Regions from separate parts of the Staphylococcus caprae genome, predicted to be linked through region 1. Evidence: a T-box and tRNA genes for the amino acid it is inferred to sense, from the RefSeq annotation. Region 1 holds a T-box; the other regions hold tRNA genes.
What was found. The T-box of region 1 lies ahead of JMUB898_RS06100 (valine--tRNA ligase). A T-box ahead of a tRNA ligase gene usually reads a tRNA of that ligase, here a tRNA-Val.
Positions count from the first base shown of each region.

Region 2: it has a tRNA-Val gene. The T-box ahead of JMUB898_RS06100 (valine--tRNA ligase) is inferred to sense a tRNA for this amino acid. The anticodon was not compared.
Region 3: it has a tRNA-Val gene. The T-box ahead of JMUB898_RS06100 (valine--tRNA ligase) is inferred to sense a tRNA for this amino acid. The anticodon was not compared.

Region 1 is NZ_AP018587.1:1,265,838-1,270,849, reverse strand. Features, by position in the region: gene JMUB898_RS06105 (bifunctional folylpolyglutamate synthase/dihydrofolate synthase) at 1-290, opposite strand, end outside; gene JMUB898_RS06100 (valine--tRNA ligase) at 301-2,931, opposite strand; T-box leader at 2,972-3,217, opposite strand; gene JMUB898_RS06095 (DNA-3-methyladenine glycosylase I) at 3,276-3,836, shown strand; gene JMUB898_RS06090 (AbrB family transcriptional regulator) at 4,007-5,012, opposite strand, start outside.
Region 2 is NZ_AP018587.1:842,798-847,809, forward strand. Features, by position in the region: rRNA gene JMUB898_RS03910 (23S ribosomal RNA) at 1-1,075, shown strand, start outside; rRNA gene rrf (5S ribosomal RNA) at 1,145-1,259, shown strand; tRNA gene JMUB898_RS03920 (tRNA-Asn) at 1,271-1,345, shown strand; tRNA gene JMUB898_RS03925 (tRNA-Glu) at 1,347-1,421, shown strand; tRNA gene JMUB898_RS03930 (tRNA-Val) at 1,426-1,501, shown strand; tRNA gene JMUB898_RS03935 (tRNA-Tyr) at 1,522-1,605, shown strand; tRNA gene JMUB898_RS03940 (tRNA-Gln) at 1,613-1,687, shown strand; tRNA gene JMUB898_RS03945 (tRNA-Lys) at 1,691-1,763, shown strand; gene rocF (arginase) at 1,894-2,802, shown strand; gene cdaA (diadenylate cyclase CdaA) at 2,934-3,740, shown strand; gene JMUB898_RS03960 (CdaR family protein) at 3,742-4,674, shown strand; gene glmM (phosphoglucosamine mutase) at 4,703-5,012, shown strand, end outside.
Region 3 is NZ_AP018587.1:2,428,145-2,433,156, forward strand. Features, by position in the region: rRNA gene JMUB898_RS11720 (16S ribosomal RNA) at 1-694, opposite strand, end outside; tRNA gene JMUB898_RS11725 (tRNA-Ala) at 827-902, opposite strand; tRNA gene JMUB898_RS11730 (tRNA-Pro) at 921-994, opposite strand; tRNA gene JMUB898_RS11735 (tRNA-Arg) at 1,025-1,098, opposite strand; tRNA gene JMUB898_RS11740 (tRNA-Leu) at 1,109-1,197, opposite strand; tRNA gene JMUB898_RS11745 (tRNA-Gly) at 1,205-1,279, opposite strand; tRNA gene JMUB898_RS11750 (tRNA-Lys) at 1,298-1,370, opposite strand; tRNA gene JMUB898_RS11755 (tRNA-Thr) at 1,377-1,452, opposite strand; tRNA gene JMUB898_RS11760 (tRNA-Val) at 1,458-1,533, opposite strand; rRNA gene rrf (5S ribosomal RNA) at 1,547-1,661, opposite strand; gene lysS (lysine--tRNA ligase) at 2,184-3,671, opposite strand; gene JMUB898_RS11775 (tRNA-dihydrouridine synthase) at 3,685-3,924, opposite strand; gene folK (2-amino-4-hydroxy-6-hydroxymethyldihydropteridine diphosphokinase) at 3,921-4,400, opposite strand; gene folB (dihydroneopterin aldolase) at 4,401-4,766, opposite strand; gene folP (dihydropteroate synthase) at 4,744-5,012, opposite strand, start outside.

The DNA.
Region 1 (5,012 bases):
TGAACAAGTTCGTCATTTGTAATTGGTGTTCCATTCAAGCTAATGCGCTCATTAAAACTTTCGATAAATGGTGAAGTAAAGGTACCTACTTCATAGCCATTTTCCACTAAAGCAGTTCTCAGATAAGCTACCGTAGACCCCTTACCATTCGTGCCACCAACATGAATACCTCTAATCTTATCTTGAGGATTATTAAATTGTTCTAACATCCATTCCATACGCTTGACACCAGGTTTAATACCAAATTTCGATCTTTCATGTATCCAATACAAGCTGTCTAGGTAATTCATGATCATACTCCTATGCTTTTAATTGTTCAATTCGTGATTTAACACCATCATATTTTTCTTGATAATGTTGTTGTTTTTCTTTCTCTTCATTTATAACTTTTTCCGGAGCTTTATTTACAAAGTTCTCATTTGAAAGTTTTTTATCTACTCTATCTAATTCACTTTGAAGTTTATCTAGTTCTTTCTCCAAACGTGCGATTTCTTTTTCCATATCAATTAGACCTTCAAGTGGTAGAACGACTTTACCAGCTACGACCACTGAAGTCATTGCCTTTTCAGGAATATCGATTTCTGTATCAATGATTAACTCACTAGGATTACAAAATTTGTGTAAATAACTCGCATTCTCTTTAAGTGTTTGTTTTACATTCTCATCCTTAGTTTGAATTAAAATTGGTATCGATTTAGAAAGTGGCGTATTCACTTCAACTCTTGATTGACGAACTGATTTGATGATTTCAACAAGTTGTTGCATTGTTTGTTTACTTTCGTCAAATATAAATTCTTGCTTAACAGTCGGCCAACTTGCATTGACAATTGTTTCACCTTCGTGAGGTAAACTTTGCCAAATTGTTTCAGTAACAAATGGCATAAATGGATGCAACATTTTCATAATTTTATCGAGTACATAACTCAATACTGAACGTGTTGTTTGTTTTTGAGTTTCATCATCACTATTCATTGGTATCTTACTCATTTCAATATACCAATCGCAGAATTCATCCCAAATAAAGTTATAAAGTGCACGTCCTACTTCGCCAAATTCATATTTGTCACTTAACTCTGTTACTGTTTTAATTGTTTCATTTAATCTTGTTAAAATCCACTTATCCGCTAAAGATAATTCACCTGATAAATCGATATCTTCTACTTTAAAGTCTTCGCCGATATTCATTAAGCTAAAACGCGCTGCATTCCATATTTTATTGATAAAGTTCCAAACAGATTCTACTTTTTCAGTTGAATAACGTAAATCATGACCTGGAGATGAACCGGTAGCTAAGAAATATCTTAAACTATCCGCACCATATTCATCAATTACATCCATAGGATCAACGCCATTCCCTAAAGACTTACTCATTTTACGTCCGTCTTCAGCTCTTACTAATCCATGAAGTAACACATCATTAAATGGTCTTCTATCTGTAAATTCTAATCCTTGGAATATCATTCTAGCTACCCAGAAGAAGATAATGTCATAACCAGTTACTAACGCATTCGTAGGATAATAACGTTTAAAGTCTTCTGAGTCCGTATCAGGCCAACCTAATGTAGAGAATGGCCATAATGCACTTGAAAACCACGTATCCAATACGTCTTCGTCTTGAACCCAATTTTCGATATCTTTTGGTGCTTCTTCACCAACATAAATTTCATTCGTTTCTTTATGATACCATGCTGGAATTTGGTGTCCCCACCATAACTGACGAGAAATCGTCCAGTCTCTGATTTCTTCCATCCAACGATTGAACGTATTTTCAAAGCGTCCTGGGAAGAAATCGATTCTATCATCAGTTTTTTGATTATCTAGTGCTCTTTGCGCTAATGGTTTCATTTTAACGAACCATTGTGTTGATAAATAAGGCTCTACAATCGCACCTGTTCTCTCTGAATGACCCACAGAATGAGTATGTTCCTCAATTTTAATCACTAAATTTTGTGCTTTTAAATCTTCAACAAGTTGTTTACGACAATCAAAACGATCCATGCCTTCATATTTTCCAGCTTTATCGTTCATTTTACCGTATTCATCCATCACGATAATATTTTCCAAATCGTGACGTTGACCAATTTCAAAGTCATTTGGATCATGTGCTGGAGTGACTTTCATTGCACCAGAACCGAATTCGATATCAACATATTCGTCTGCAAGAATAGGCAACTCTCTACCTACTATAGGTAGAATTACCTTTTTGCCAATAACGTCTTTATAACGTTCATCATTAGGATTGACGACAATGGCTGTATCTCCAAGCATTGTTTCCGGACGTGTTGTCGCAATTTCAATATACCCTTCGCCATCTGCAAATGGATATTTAAAATGATAAAATGCACCCTGAACGTCCTCATGGATAACTTCTATATCAGATAACGCTGTTCTTGCTTGAGGATCCCAGTTAATGATTCTTTCACCGCGATAGATAATACCTTTATTATATAAATCGACAAACACTTTTCGAACAGCCTTACTTAATCCTTCATCTAAAGTAAAACGCTCTCTACTATAATCTAAACCTAGACCAAGCTTAGCCCATTGTTGTCTAATAAATGACGCATATTCTTCTTTCCAATCCCATGCTTGCTCTAAGAACTTATCTCGTCCAAGGTCATGTCTAGAAATACCTTGTTCGTTTAATTTTGCTTCAACTTTAGCTTGTGTTGCAATCCCAGCATGATCCATACCAGGAAGATATAAAGTGTCATAACCTTGCATACGTTTCATACGTGTAATAATATCTTGTAACGTTGTATCCCATGCATGTCCTAAATGCAACTTCCCAGTTACATTGGGTGGTGGAATCACAATCGTATATGTATCTTTCGATTTATCTTCTGACGGTTTAAAATAACCATTTTTTACCCATTCTTCATAACGACCCGCTTCAACTTCTCTTGGATCGTATTTCGGTTTCATTTCCATAAAAAATCCTCCTAATAAATTAAAAACACCCACCCTATAAAAATAGGACGGATGTTCCGTGGTACCACCTATATTCAAGAAGAATTACATTCTCAATTTGTTACATGTAATGTCTTCAAGCACTTAAGTATTAGATTAACGCTCAAACACGCTTTCACCTACTATATATATGTTCAGTGAAAGTAATTAACGGGCTACCTTCAATTCAAACCACTTACATATTTCCACCAAATATATGCTCTCTATAAAATGATTAGAATTTACTCTTCCCTAACATTATATTCATTTACTCACTTATAGTATAATGGATATATCAATAAGTCAATGTATTGGAGGTAAAATTTATGAATGAGTGTGCCTTTAGTACAAAGGATGAAACATACTTAGAATATCACGATAAATTTTGGGGGCAACCATTATACGATAGTAAGGAATTGTTTAAACTGATTGCTTTAGAGTCACAACATGCAGGTTTATCATGGCTAACTATTTTAAAGAAAAAAGATGCATACGAAGAAGCTTTTTATAACTTTGATCCTGAAAAGGTTGCTCAAATGACGAGCAAAGATATCGACCGATTAATGGAATTTCCTAACATCGTTCATAACAGAAAGAAGCTAGAAGCAATTGTGAGTCAAGCTCAAGGTTATTTAAAAATCGAACAAGATTATAATAGTTTTAGTGATTTCTTGTGGTCATATGTAAACAATAAGCCTATTGATATGGGATATAAAAAACCAAGTGATCGAATAACTGTTGATGAACGTGCAACGAAACTTTCGAAAGATCTTAAGAAATACGGTTTTAAATTTTTAGGTCCAGTGACTGTCTTTTCTTTTTTAGAGGCTGCTGGCTTATACGATTCACATTTAGAAGGTTGTCCAGTCAAACCTTCACATGCATAAAATTAAAAAGAGGTCGGGACAAAAGCGTTTAGGATTTGAGCAGAACCGAACAATGAGCAAAATTGTTTCTCAAATTTTGTCGAATTGTGAGTGTTACTGCCGAAAATCCTGCTTTTGGGACACCGTTAATCGGTTTCCCAGAGTATAAACGATAAGGTTTCCCGCCTCTTTTACTTTTCATTATATCTTGCTCTGTATTTTAAGAAGTAACCAATTAATGGTGCGATAACAAATAGAATAAAGAAGATTCTAAATATATGATAGCTTGATATCATTGCAACGTCAGCACCTGTTGCCATAGCCACAAGTACGATTTGGCTCATACCACCTGGCGCTGCACCTAAGAATAATTCATTGATGGAATTATTGGTAAACACATGCACAATGACAACCATGATAAATGCAGATAGAATTAACATGATATTTTGAAATGCAATTGCTACAGCTATCCTGCCCTTTAAGTCATTCAGCAAATACGCAATTTGTATTCCGATGCGAATCATATACACAACTTGTGCAGACGCTAATAACCAATGATCTAATGTAAAAGTAAGATTTGTTGTCATGTTCCAAACTATAAGTACCAAGATCGGTGCAAGTAACTGTTTCGTAGGAAAATTAATTTTAGCCATTAAAATATAAACAATTGCAACTAATAATAGTAGAAGTGCAATTTGCCATATTTCTAACGCTTGCGTGAATGGCGCTACTTTCATGCTAGCTCCTTCAGAAGAACTACTAGAATCTCTGAAAAAGTAAGAAATCAGCGGTACTAAAATCACAACAAATATAATTCGTGAGGTTTGAGTTAAACTGACTACTAAAATATTTGCTCTTTTATCTTCTTCCGCCATAATCAACATTTGACTTAGCGCGCCTGGAATCACGCTTAAAATAGCTGTTTCTGTGTTAACTTGAGCGATCTTTTTAAAGAAGTAAGCAATGAATAACGCTAGGACTAGTAATAGTACCGTAATAATGATGATGGTTAACCAATCATTCCTAATATCACCTATGACTGTCTTCGTAAAGGTAGAACCAATTTGTATACCTAAAAATATCAAACCAGTTTGGCTTAACCAAAATGGCCATTTGATTTCTAACTTGAAAACTTTCACACATAAAATTGCTGCAATCATCGGACCAAACATGAACGGTAATAATATATGTGAAAAT
Region 2 (5,012 bases), 420 kb from region 1:
GGGGCTGACGCCTGCCCGGTGCTGGAAGGTTAAGAGGAGTGGTTAGCTTCTGCGAAGCTACGAATCGAAGCCCCAGTAAACGGCGGCCGTAACTATAACGGTCCTAAGGTAGCGAAATTCCTTGTCGGGTAAGTTCCGACCCGCACGAAAGGCGTAACGATTTGGGCACTGTCTCAACGAGAGACTCGGTGAAATCATAGTACCTGTGAAGATGCAGGTTACCCGCGACAGGACGGAAAGACCCCGTGGAGCTTTACTGTAGCCTGATATTGAAATTCGGCACAGCTTGTACAGGATAGGTAGGAGCCATTGAAACGTGAGCGCTAGCTTACGTGGAGGCGTTGGTGGGATACTACCCTAGCTGTGTTGGCTTTCTAACCCGCACCACTTATCGTGGTGGGAGACAGTGTCAGGCGGGCAGTTTGACTGGGGCGGTCGCCTCCTAAAAGGTAACGGAGGCGCTCAAAGGTTCCCTCAGAATGGTTGGAAATCATTCACAGAGTGTAAAGGCATAAGGGAGCTTGACTGCGAGACCTACAAGTCGAGCAGGGTCGAAAGACGGACTTAGTGATCCGGTGGTTCCGCATGGAAGGGCCATCGCTCAACGGATAAAAGCTACCCCGGGGATAACAGGCTTATCTCCCCCAAGAGTTCACATCGACGGGGAGGTTTGGCACCTCGATGTCGGCTCATCGCATCCTGGGGCTGTAGTCGGTCCCAAGGGTTGGGCTGTTCGCCCATTAAAGCGGTACGCGAGCTGGGTTCAGAACGTCGTGAGACAGTTCGGTCCCTATCCGTCGTGGGCGTAGGAAATTTGAGAGGAGCTGTCCTTAGTACGAGAGGACCGGGATGGACATACCTCTGGTGTACCAGTTGTCGTGCCAACGGCATAGCTGGGTAGCTATGTATGGACGGGATAAGTGCTGAAAGCATCTAAGCATGAAGCCCCCCTCAAGATGAGATTTCCCAACTTCGGTTATAAGATCCCTCGAAGATGACGAGGTTAATAGGTTCGAGGTGGAAGCGTGGCGACACGTGGAGCTGACGAATACTAATCGATCGAAGACTTAATCAATTTTAAAATGTTTTGCGACGCAAAATCATTACTTACTATCTAGTTTTGAATGTATAATTCATTCACTTGTCTGGTGACAATGGCAAGGAGGTCACACCTGTTCCCATGCCGAACACAGAAGTTAAGCTCCTTAGCGCCGATGGTAGTCGGGCTTACGTCCCGCTAGAGTAGGACGTTGCCAGGCAATCACATTAATCCGCAGTAGCTCAGTGGTAGAGCTATCGGCTGTTAACCGATCGGTCGTAGGTTCGAATCCTACCTGCGGAGCCATGGCTCCTTGGTCAAGCGGTTAAGACACCGCCCTTTCACGGCGGTAACACGGGTTCGAGTCCCGTAGGAGTCACCATGTTGGAGAATTAGCTCAGCTGGGAGAGCATCTGCCTTACAAGCAGAGGGTCGGCGGTTCGAACCCGTCATTCTCCACCATTTAATCGAATAAATAAGTCGGAGGGGTAGCGAAGTGGCTAAACGCGGCGGACTGTAAATCCGCTCCTTCGGGTTCGGCAGTTCGAATCTGCCCCCCTCCACCATTATTAATGGGCTATAGCCAAGCGGTAAGGCAACGGACTTTGACTCCGTCACGCGCTGGTTCGAATCCAGCTAGCCCAGCCATTAGAGCCATTAGCTCAGTTGGTAGAGCATCTGACTTTTAATCAGAGGGTCAGAGGTTCGAATCCTCTATGGCTCACTCTTTAAAGCACCTTCATTATTGGAGGTGCTTTTTTTATTGTTAAATTTACAACTTCAAGTCGTTAAACCTTGAAAATTGCAAGCGTATACATTAATCTGAATCTATGTCAATGAAAGGAGAATATATCATGAATCAACGTATTGAAATAATTGGAGCACCTTCCACATTTGGTCAGAAAAAATTAGGTGTCAATTTAGGACCAGATGCAATTCGTTATGCAGGATTATTAGCGCGTCTTAAAAGAATGGGACATGATGTTATAGATAAAGGAAATATCGAAGTTCCAAATTTAGATGTTGAAAAGTTTCATTCTAATCAGGAAGGTTTAAGAAATTACAACGAAATCATAACTGTTTCTGAAAATCTTAGCAAAGCTGTATCTGAAACAGTTAAAAACGGAAACTTTCCACTAACATTAGGTGGAGATCATTCAATTGCTGTTGGTTCTATTTCAGGTATCAGTCAATACTACAATAATCTAGGTGTTATTTGGTATGACGCACATGGTGATTTAAATGTACCTGAAGAATCTCCTTCTGGTAATGTACATGGGATGCCTTTACGTATTTTAGCTGGTGATGGTCCAGATGAATTAGTTCATTTAAATGGATTCACTCCTAAAGTCAAACCTGAAAATATCGTATTAATTGGTATGAGAGATTTAGACAAAGGTGAGAGGGAATACATAAAAGATCAAAATATTAAAACATTCACTATGGCTGACATAGATCGTTTCGGAATACAAGAAGTCATTGAAAGAGCTCTGGAATACTTAAAATCAAGAAATATTGATGGTTTGCATTTTTCTCTAGATGTTGATGCGCTAGATCCTTCTGAAACACCAGGAACGGGTACTAGAGTATTAGGAGGCTTGAGTTATAGAGAAAGTCACTTTGCCTTAGAATTATTAAGTGAATCAAAACTGGTGACGTCAATGGATTTAGTTGAAGTTAATCCACTTATTGATCATTTAAATAGTACTGCTGAACAAGCGGTAGCATTATTAGGAACATTCTTTGGCGAAACATTATTATAGAAAGTAGATTAAAGCTTACATGATTTATAATTATGTAAGTTTTTTTCTATTTTAGTTATTGTTCATATGACACTATAAACAATGATTGGTATAATATTTAATATGGAAAAATATTACCCGGAGGAGATGTTATGGATTTTTCCAACTTTTTTCAAAATCTAAGTACATTAAAAATTATTACAAGTGTACTTGATTTACTGATCGTTTGGTACGTACTTTATCTTCTCATTACTGTATTTAAGGGAACTAAAGCGATTCAATTACTTAAAGGTATCGTAGTAATTGTTATCGGCCAACAAGTCAGTAAAATGCTTAATTTAACAGCAACCTCCAAATTGTTCGATATCGTTATTCAATGGGGAGTACTCGCATTAATAGTTATTTTCCAACCTGAAATTAGACGAGCATTGGAGCAATTAGGTAGAGGTAGCTTCTTAAAACGTTATACCAATACTTATAGTCGAGATGAAGAAAAATTAATTCAGGCTGTTTCTAAAGCCGTTCAATATATGGCCAAAAGGCGTATAGGTGCACTTATCGTTTTCGAAAAGGAAACAGGGCTTCAAGACTACATAGAAACTGGTATTCCTATGAATTCAGATATTTCTCAAGAATTATTGACTAATGTTTTTATTCCGAATACACCTTTACACGATGGTGCAATGATTATTCAAGGAACTAAAATTGCAGTCGCAGCAAGTTATTTACCTTTATCAGATAGTGTTAAAATTTCAAAAAGTTTGGGAACAAGACACAGAGCAGCAGTAGGGATTTCAGAAGTTTCTGATGCTTTTACAGTTGTTGTTTCAGAAGAAACAGGTGATGTATCGGTAACTTTTGATGGTAAATTACGTAGAGATATATCCAATGAAGTGTTTGAAGAATTACTTGCTGAACACTGGTTCGGTGCACACTTTCAAAAGAAAGGTGTGAATTAGTATGTTAGAAAGTAAGTGGGGATTAAGATTTGTAGCCTTAATTCTAGCCGTATTTTTCTTTTTATCAGTAAATAATGTATTTGGAAATGTATTTAATACTGATGACATATCCCAGAAATCTACTAAAACGATTCAAGATGTACCTGTAGATGTTATTTACAATAATAAAGATTTGCATGTTACAAAAGCACCTGATAGTGTAGATGTTAATTTATCGGGTCCTCAATCAAAGTTAATAAAAATTGAAAACCCTGAGGACCTCAAAGTTACAGTTGATTTATCTGATAAAAAAGCAGGAAGCTATCATAAAAAATATCAGGTTAAAGGTATAGGTAATGATGTTAGTTATAGTGTGAAACCTAAAACAGCAAACGTTAACTTAGAGAAAAAAGTAACGAAAGAAATGCATGTACAACCTGATGTTAGCCAAAGTGATATCGATAATAATTATAAAGTCAGTAAGCAAAAGATTTCTCCTGAAACTGTCAAAGTTACTGGAGGGGAACAACAACTTAAGAAAATTGCTTATTTGAAAGCTACTTTTAAAAATTCTAGTAAAATCACTAAAGATACAAATGATGTAGCAGAAGTTAATGCTTTTGATAAGGAATTGAATAAGCTTAATGTTTCAATTAATCCAAATGAGGTTAATTTAAAAGTCTCAGTTGCTCCTTTTAGTAAAAAGGTAAAAGTACATACTAAAACGACTGGGAAGTTAGATAATGATAAAGAATTAGACAATGTTAAATTGAATGATAAAGAAGTTCAAATTTATGGTAGTAGAGATGATTTACAAAGCATCAATGAAATAACTGCTGAAGTTGATTTGGATGGCATTTCAGACTCAACTGAGAAAACAGTGAAATTTGATTTACCTAAGAATGTTACGAAAGTAGATCCTAAAGAAACGAAAGCTTATATTAATGTTAAATAATTGATAGATACAAAAGGAGAGTTTAAGAATGGGAAAATATTTTGGTACTGATGGCGTTCGAGGAATTGCCAACCAAGAGCTTACTCCAGAGTTAGCATTTAAGTTGGGAAGATATGGTGGCTATGTTTTAGCACATAATAAAGGAGAGAAACATCCTAAAGTCCTTGTAGGTAGAGATACACGTGTTTCTGGTGAAATGCTTGAATCTGCTTTAATTGCGGGCCTTATCTCAATAGGAGCTGAAGTCATGCGTTTGGGTATTATTTCTACACCTGGTGTGGCTTATCTCACTAAAGAAATGGAAGCAGCTTTAGGTGTGATGATTTCTGCTTCTCATA
Region 3 (5,012 bases), 1.2 Mb from region 1:
TACACATGGAATTCCACTTTCCTCTTCTGCACTCAAGTTTTCCAGTTTCCAATGACCCTCCACGGTTGAGCCGTGGGCTTTCACATCAGACTTAAAAAACCGCCTACGCGCGCTTTACGCCCAATAATTCCGGATAACGCTTGCCACCTACGTATTACCGCGGCTGCTGGCACGTAGTTAGCCGTGGCTTTCTGATTAGGTACCGTCAAGACGTGCATAGTTACTTACACATTTGTTCTTCCCTAATAACAGAGTTTTACGATCCGAAGACCTTCATCACTCACGCGGCGTTGCTCCGTCAGGCTTTCGCCCATTGCGGAAGATTCCCTACTGCTGCCTCCCGTAGGAGTCTGGACCGTGTCTCAGTTCCAGTGTGGCCGATCACCCTCTCAGGTCGGCTACGCATCGTTGCCTTGGTAAGCCGTTACCTTACCAACTAGCTAATGCGGCGCGGATCCATCTATAAGTGACAGCAAGACCGTCTTTCACTGTTGAACCATGCGGTTCAACATGTTATCCGGTATTAGCTCCGGTTTCCCGAAGTTATCCCAGTCTTATAGGTAGGTTATCCACGTGTTACTCACCCGTCCGCCGCTAACGTCAGAGGAGCAAGCTCCTCGTCTGTTCGCTCGACTTGCATGTATTAGGCACGCCGCCAGCGTTCATCCTGAGCCAGGATCAAACTCTCCATAAAAAATTATGATGTTTGATTAGCTCATAAATACTAAATAGTTTGTAACTCTCGTTACTGTTTGTTTGGAATTAACGTTGACATATTGTCATTCAGTTTTCAATGTTCATCTACATATTAAGAGTAAAATATAAATGGTGGAGACTAGCGGGATCGAACCGCTGACCTCCTGCGTGCAAAGCAGGCGCTCTCCCAGCTGAGCTAAGCCCCCAAAGTATTTAGAAAGAAGTCGGGAAGACAGGATTCGAACCTGCGACCCCTTGGTCCCAAACCAAGTGCTCTACCAAGCTGAGCTACTTCCCGTATGTAGTTAAATAATCAATAATAAAATAGCGCGCCCGATAGGAGTCGAACCCATAACCTCTTGATCCGTAGTCAAACGCTCTATCCAGTTGAGCTACGGGCGCTTTATTAAGATGGTGCCGAGGACCGGAATCGAACCGGTACGGTGATCTCTCACCGCAGGATTTTAAGTCCTGTGCGTCTGCCAGTTCCGCCACCCCGGCAAAATAATGGAGCGGAAGACGGGATTCGAACCCGCGACCCCCACCTTGGCAAGGTGGTGTTCTACCACTGAACTACTTCCGCATATTAATAAAATCGTAATGAGCCATAGAGGATTCGAACCTCTGACCCTCTGATTAAAAGTCAGATGCTCTACCAACTGAGCTAATGGCTCAAAAGATGGTGCCGGCCAGAGGACTTGAACCCCCAACCTACTGATTACAAGTCAGTTGCTCTACCAATTGAGCTAGGCCGGCTATCATGGTGGAGAATGACGGGTTCGAACCGCCGACCCTCTGCTTGTAAGGCAGATGCTCTCCCAGCTGAGCTAATTCTCCGATTTATAATATTGCCTGGCAACGTCCTACTCTAGCGGAACGTAAGTCCGACTACCATCGGCGCTAAGGAGCTTAACTTCTGTGTTCGGCATGGGAACAGGTGTGACCTCCTTGCCATTGTCACCAGACAAAATTAACTTACTTTATTAATAATACACACTTTTTAAAGTCTTTGCAACGGTCAATTTTACACTCCGTTAAAATTCCGTTTACATTTTCGTAACAAGTGCGCTCGTTTTTGACGACTTTTATATGTTACTTCATTCAGACAAACAAGTCAACACTTTTATAAACATTTTTAAAAAATAATGTCGGAAAGTTCTTTATATAACTTGCTTCTTTTCACTCGTAATATTCTATCACATGATATCAGCTAAATCTATATCAATATTTTCAATTTTATACTGCATTTGTATATTTTATTGTGAAAATAACCAGTCTTTTCAACAAAGATAAGTCAATAACTAACCAATCGAAACGAAACAACTCTTTCGACCTAGTAACAATTACCTACAACATATGACTTGAATATGTATTTTCACTTCATCTATTTCCTTAACCACCTCTATTAATTAGGTCGACTTTCATAATAAAAAAACACTGATCACATAAATGCGACCAGTGCTGTATATAACATAATGTTAGACTTATTATTTCTGTCTCATATATGGGAATAATAATACGTCTCTGATTGATGGTGAATCTGTAAGTAGCATGACTAGACGATCAATACCGATACCTAAACCGCCTGTTGGAGGCATACCATATTCTAGCGCTTCAATGTAATCTTCATCCATTTCATGCGCTTCATCATTACCCTGCTCTTTCTCAACAAGTTGTGCTTCGAAACGTTCACGTTGATCGATTGGGTCATTAAGTTCAGTAAAGGCATTCGCGTGTTCTCTACCTACAATAAACAATTCAAAACGATCAGTAAATCTTGGATCTTCTGGGTTCTTTTTAGCTAAAGGAGAGATTTCAATTGGATGACCATAAATGAATGTTGGTTGAATTAATGTTTCTTCAACTTTTTGTTCGAAAAATTCATTTAAAATATGACCATATTTCATGTTTTCAGTAATTTCAATACCGTGTTCCTTAGCAAGTGCAACCGCTTCTTCGTCTGATTGAACATCATAGAAGTTCACTCCAGTTGCTTCTTTAACTGCATCTACAATGTGAAGTCTTCTCCAAGAAGATTCTAAATCGATTTCTTCACCATTATATTGAACTTTAGCTGAACCGAAAACTTCTTGAGCAATGTGTCTGACCATACTTTCAGTTAAATCCATAATATCATGATAATCAGCATACGCTTCGTATAATTCAATCATTGTAAATTCCGGATTATGACGAGTAGAAACGCCTTCGTTACGGAATACGCGTCCGATTTCATAAACTTTTTCTAAACCACCAACAATTAAACGTTTCAAGTGTAATTCAATGGCAATACGCATATATAACGTAGCATCTAATGCATTATGGTGTGTAACGAATGGGCGTGCTGCAGCACCACCAGCGATTTGATGCATCATAGGTGTTTCAACTTCTAAGAAACCTTGTTTATTTAAATAATTACGCATTTCTTGAATGATTTTACTACGATTAATGAATGTACGTGTACTGTCTTCATTTGTAATTAAATCTAAGTAACGTTGACGATATCTTTGCTCAATATCTTGTAAGCCATGGAACTTATCTGGTAAAGGACGTAATGATTTAGATAATAATGTAAACGACTTAGCTTTAACTGATATTTCTCCAGTATTCGTCTTAAACATGACACCTTCAATACCTACGATGTCACCTAAGTCAGCGATTTTCCAAATATCAAATTGTTCTTCTCCAACTTGATCTTTTCTTACATATATTTGAATTTGTCCTGATAGATCTTGAATATGAGCAAATCCAGCTTTACCTTTACCACGTTTTGTCATTAAACGACCTGCAATTGCAACGTGACTTTCGTCTTCTTTTTCATGTAATTCTTCTTTTGAGTATTGATCCCATTGCGCTTTCAGTTCACTAGAAGTCGCACTACGATCGAAACGATGTCCGAACGGATCAATTCCTAAATCAATTAATTCTTGTAGTTTTTGACGACGGACCTGCATTTGGTCATTCATTTCTTCTGACATAACTTTCTCTCCTTTAAGCTTCTTGTATTTCTATAGATTGTTCCATGCGTTCTTGTTGGGAATTTTGTAAAACATCTCTTATTTCAGGTTCGATTTCAGCTTCGTTTAGAGCTTCAGTTGTTTGACCGTTACCTTTGACACCCTTAAGATACCATGAAGCATGATTTCTCATTTCCATAACGCCAATCTTCTCACCTTTTAATTCTACAAGACGGCGCAAATGTAATAAAGCAATTTCTACTTTATCTCTCATTTCTTATACTTCTTAACTGTATCGTCTGCCGTTACTAAATTTCCAATAGTTTGATTGGAACGAGGTTCGATTTGATTTGAGGCAATATCATTCAAAGGTATAAGTACAAACGAACGTTCATTCATTCTCGGATGTGGTACCGTTAAATTTTCTTCTTCAATAATTTGATTGCCATATAATAATATGTCTACATCTAGAGTTCTTGGCCCCCAACGTACGACTCTCACACGATGTAATTGTTGCTCGGTCTCTAAGCAACATGACAAGAGTTCGCGAGGTGCCAATGTCGTTTCTATTTCAACACATAAATTTAAAAAGTTAGGTTGCTCAGTATATCCCACCGGTTCAGTTTCATAAATATCGGAGACTTGAGTCACTTTAATACCTTCAAAGTTATTCAGAATCTTTATCGCTTCATCGAGTTGAGCTTCACGTTCTCCAATGTTACTCCCTAAACCTAAAAAAGCTTTAACCATTTAGCAATTCTCCCTCACTATTTCAATTCCAACGCCGTCATAATGGCCTGGGATGGGTGGGTTTTCTTTAGTAATTCTAACTTTCGTTTCCATTACACGATTATAGTGTGAATTTATACGTTTTGCAATACGTTCAGCCAGATGTTCAATTAACTTAGAAGGCTCACCTTCAACGATAGTCTTCACATCTTCAAACACTTCTCCATAATTCACTGTATCTTCTACATCATCTGATTGGCCTGCATCTTTCAAATCGACTTTCAAAGTAACATCTACAATGAATACTTGACCGATTTCATTTTCAGCTGGCAATACTCCATGATACCCGTAAAAACGCATACCATTAAGAAAGATTATGTCGTTCATATTCATTCTCCTTTAAGAAATCCATACTCTGAGCTAAACGGGCATTCAATTGAACGTTATGAACTCGAACAGCTTTAACACCTTTCATTATACCATAGGCAGTCGTTGCTGCTGTTGCTTCATCTCTTTCTAAAGGCGTGGTATCCGTACCAATCATTTCTTTAATGAATCTTTTTCGACTCGTCGCTAGTAATATAGGATACTCAGTCGCTACAAGCTCATCCAAACGTGCCATTACTTCATTTT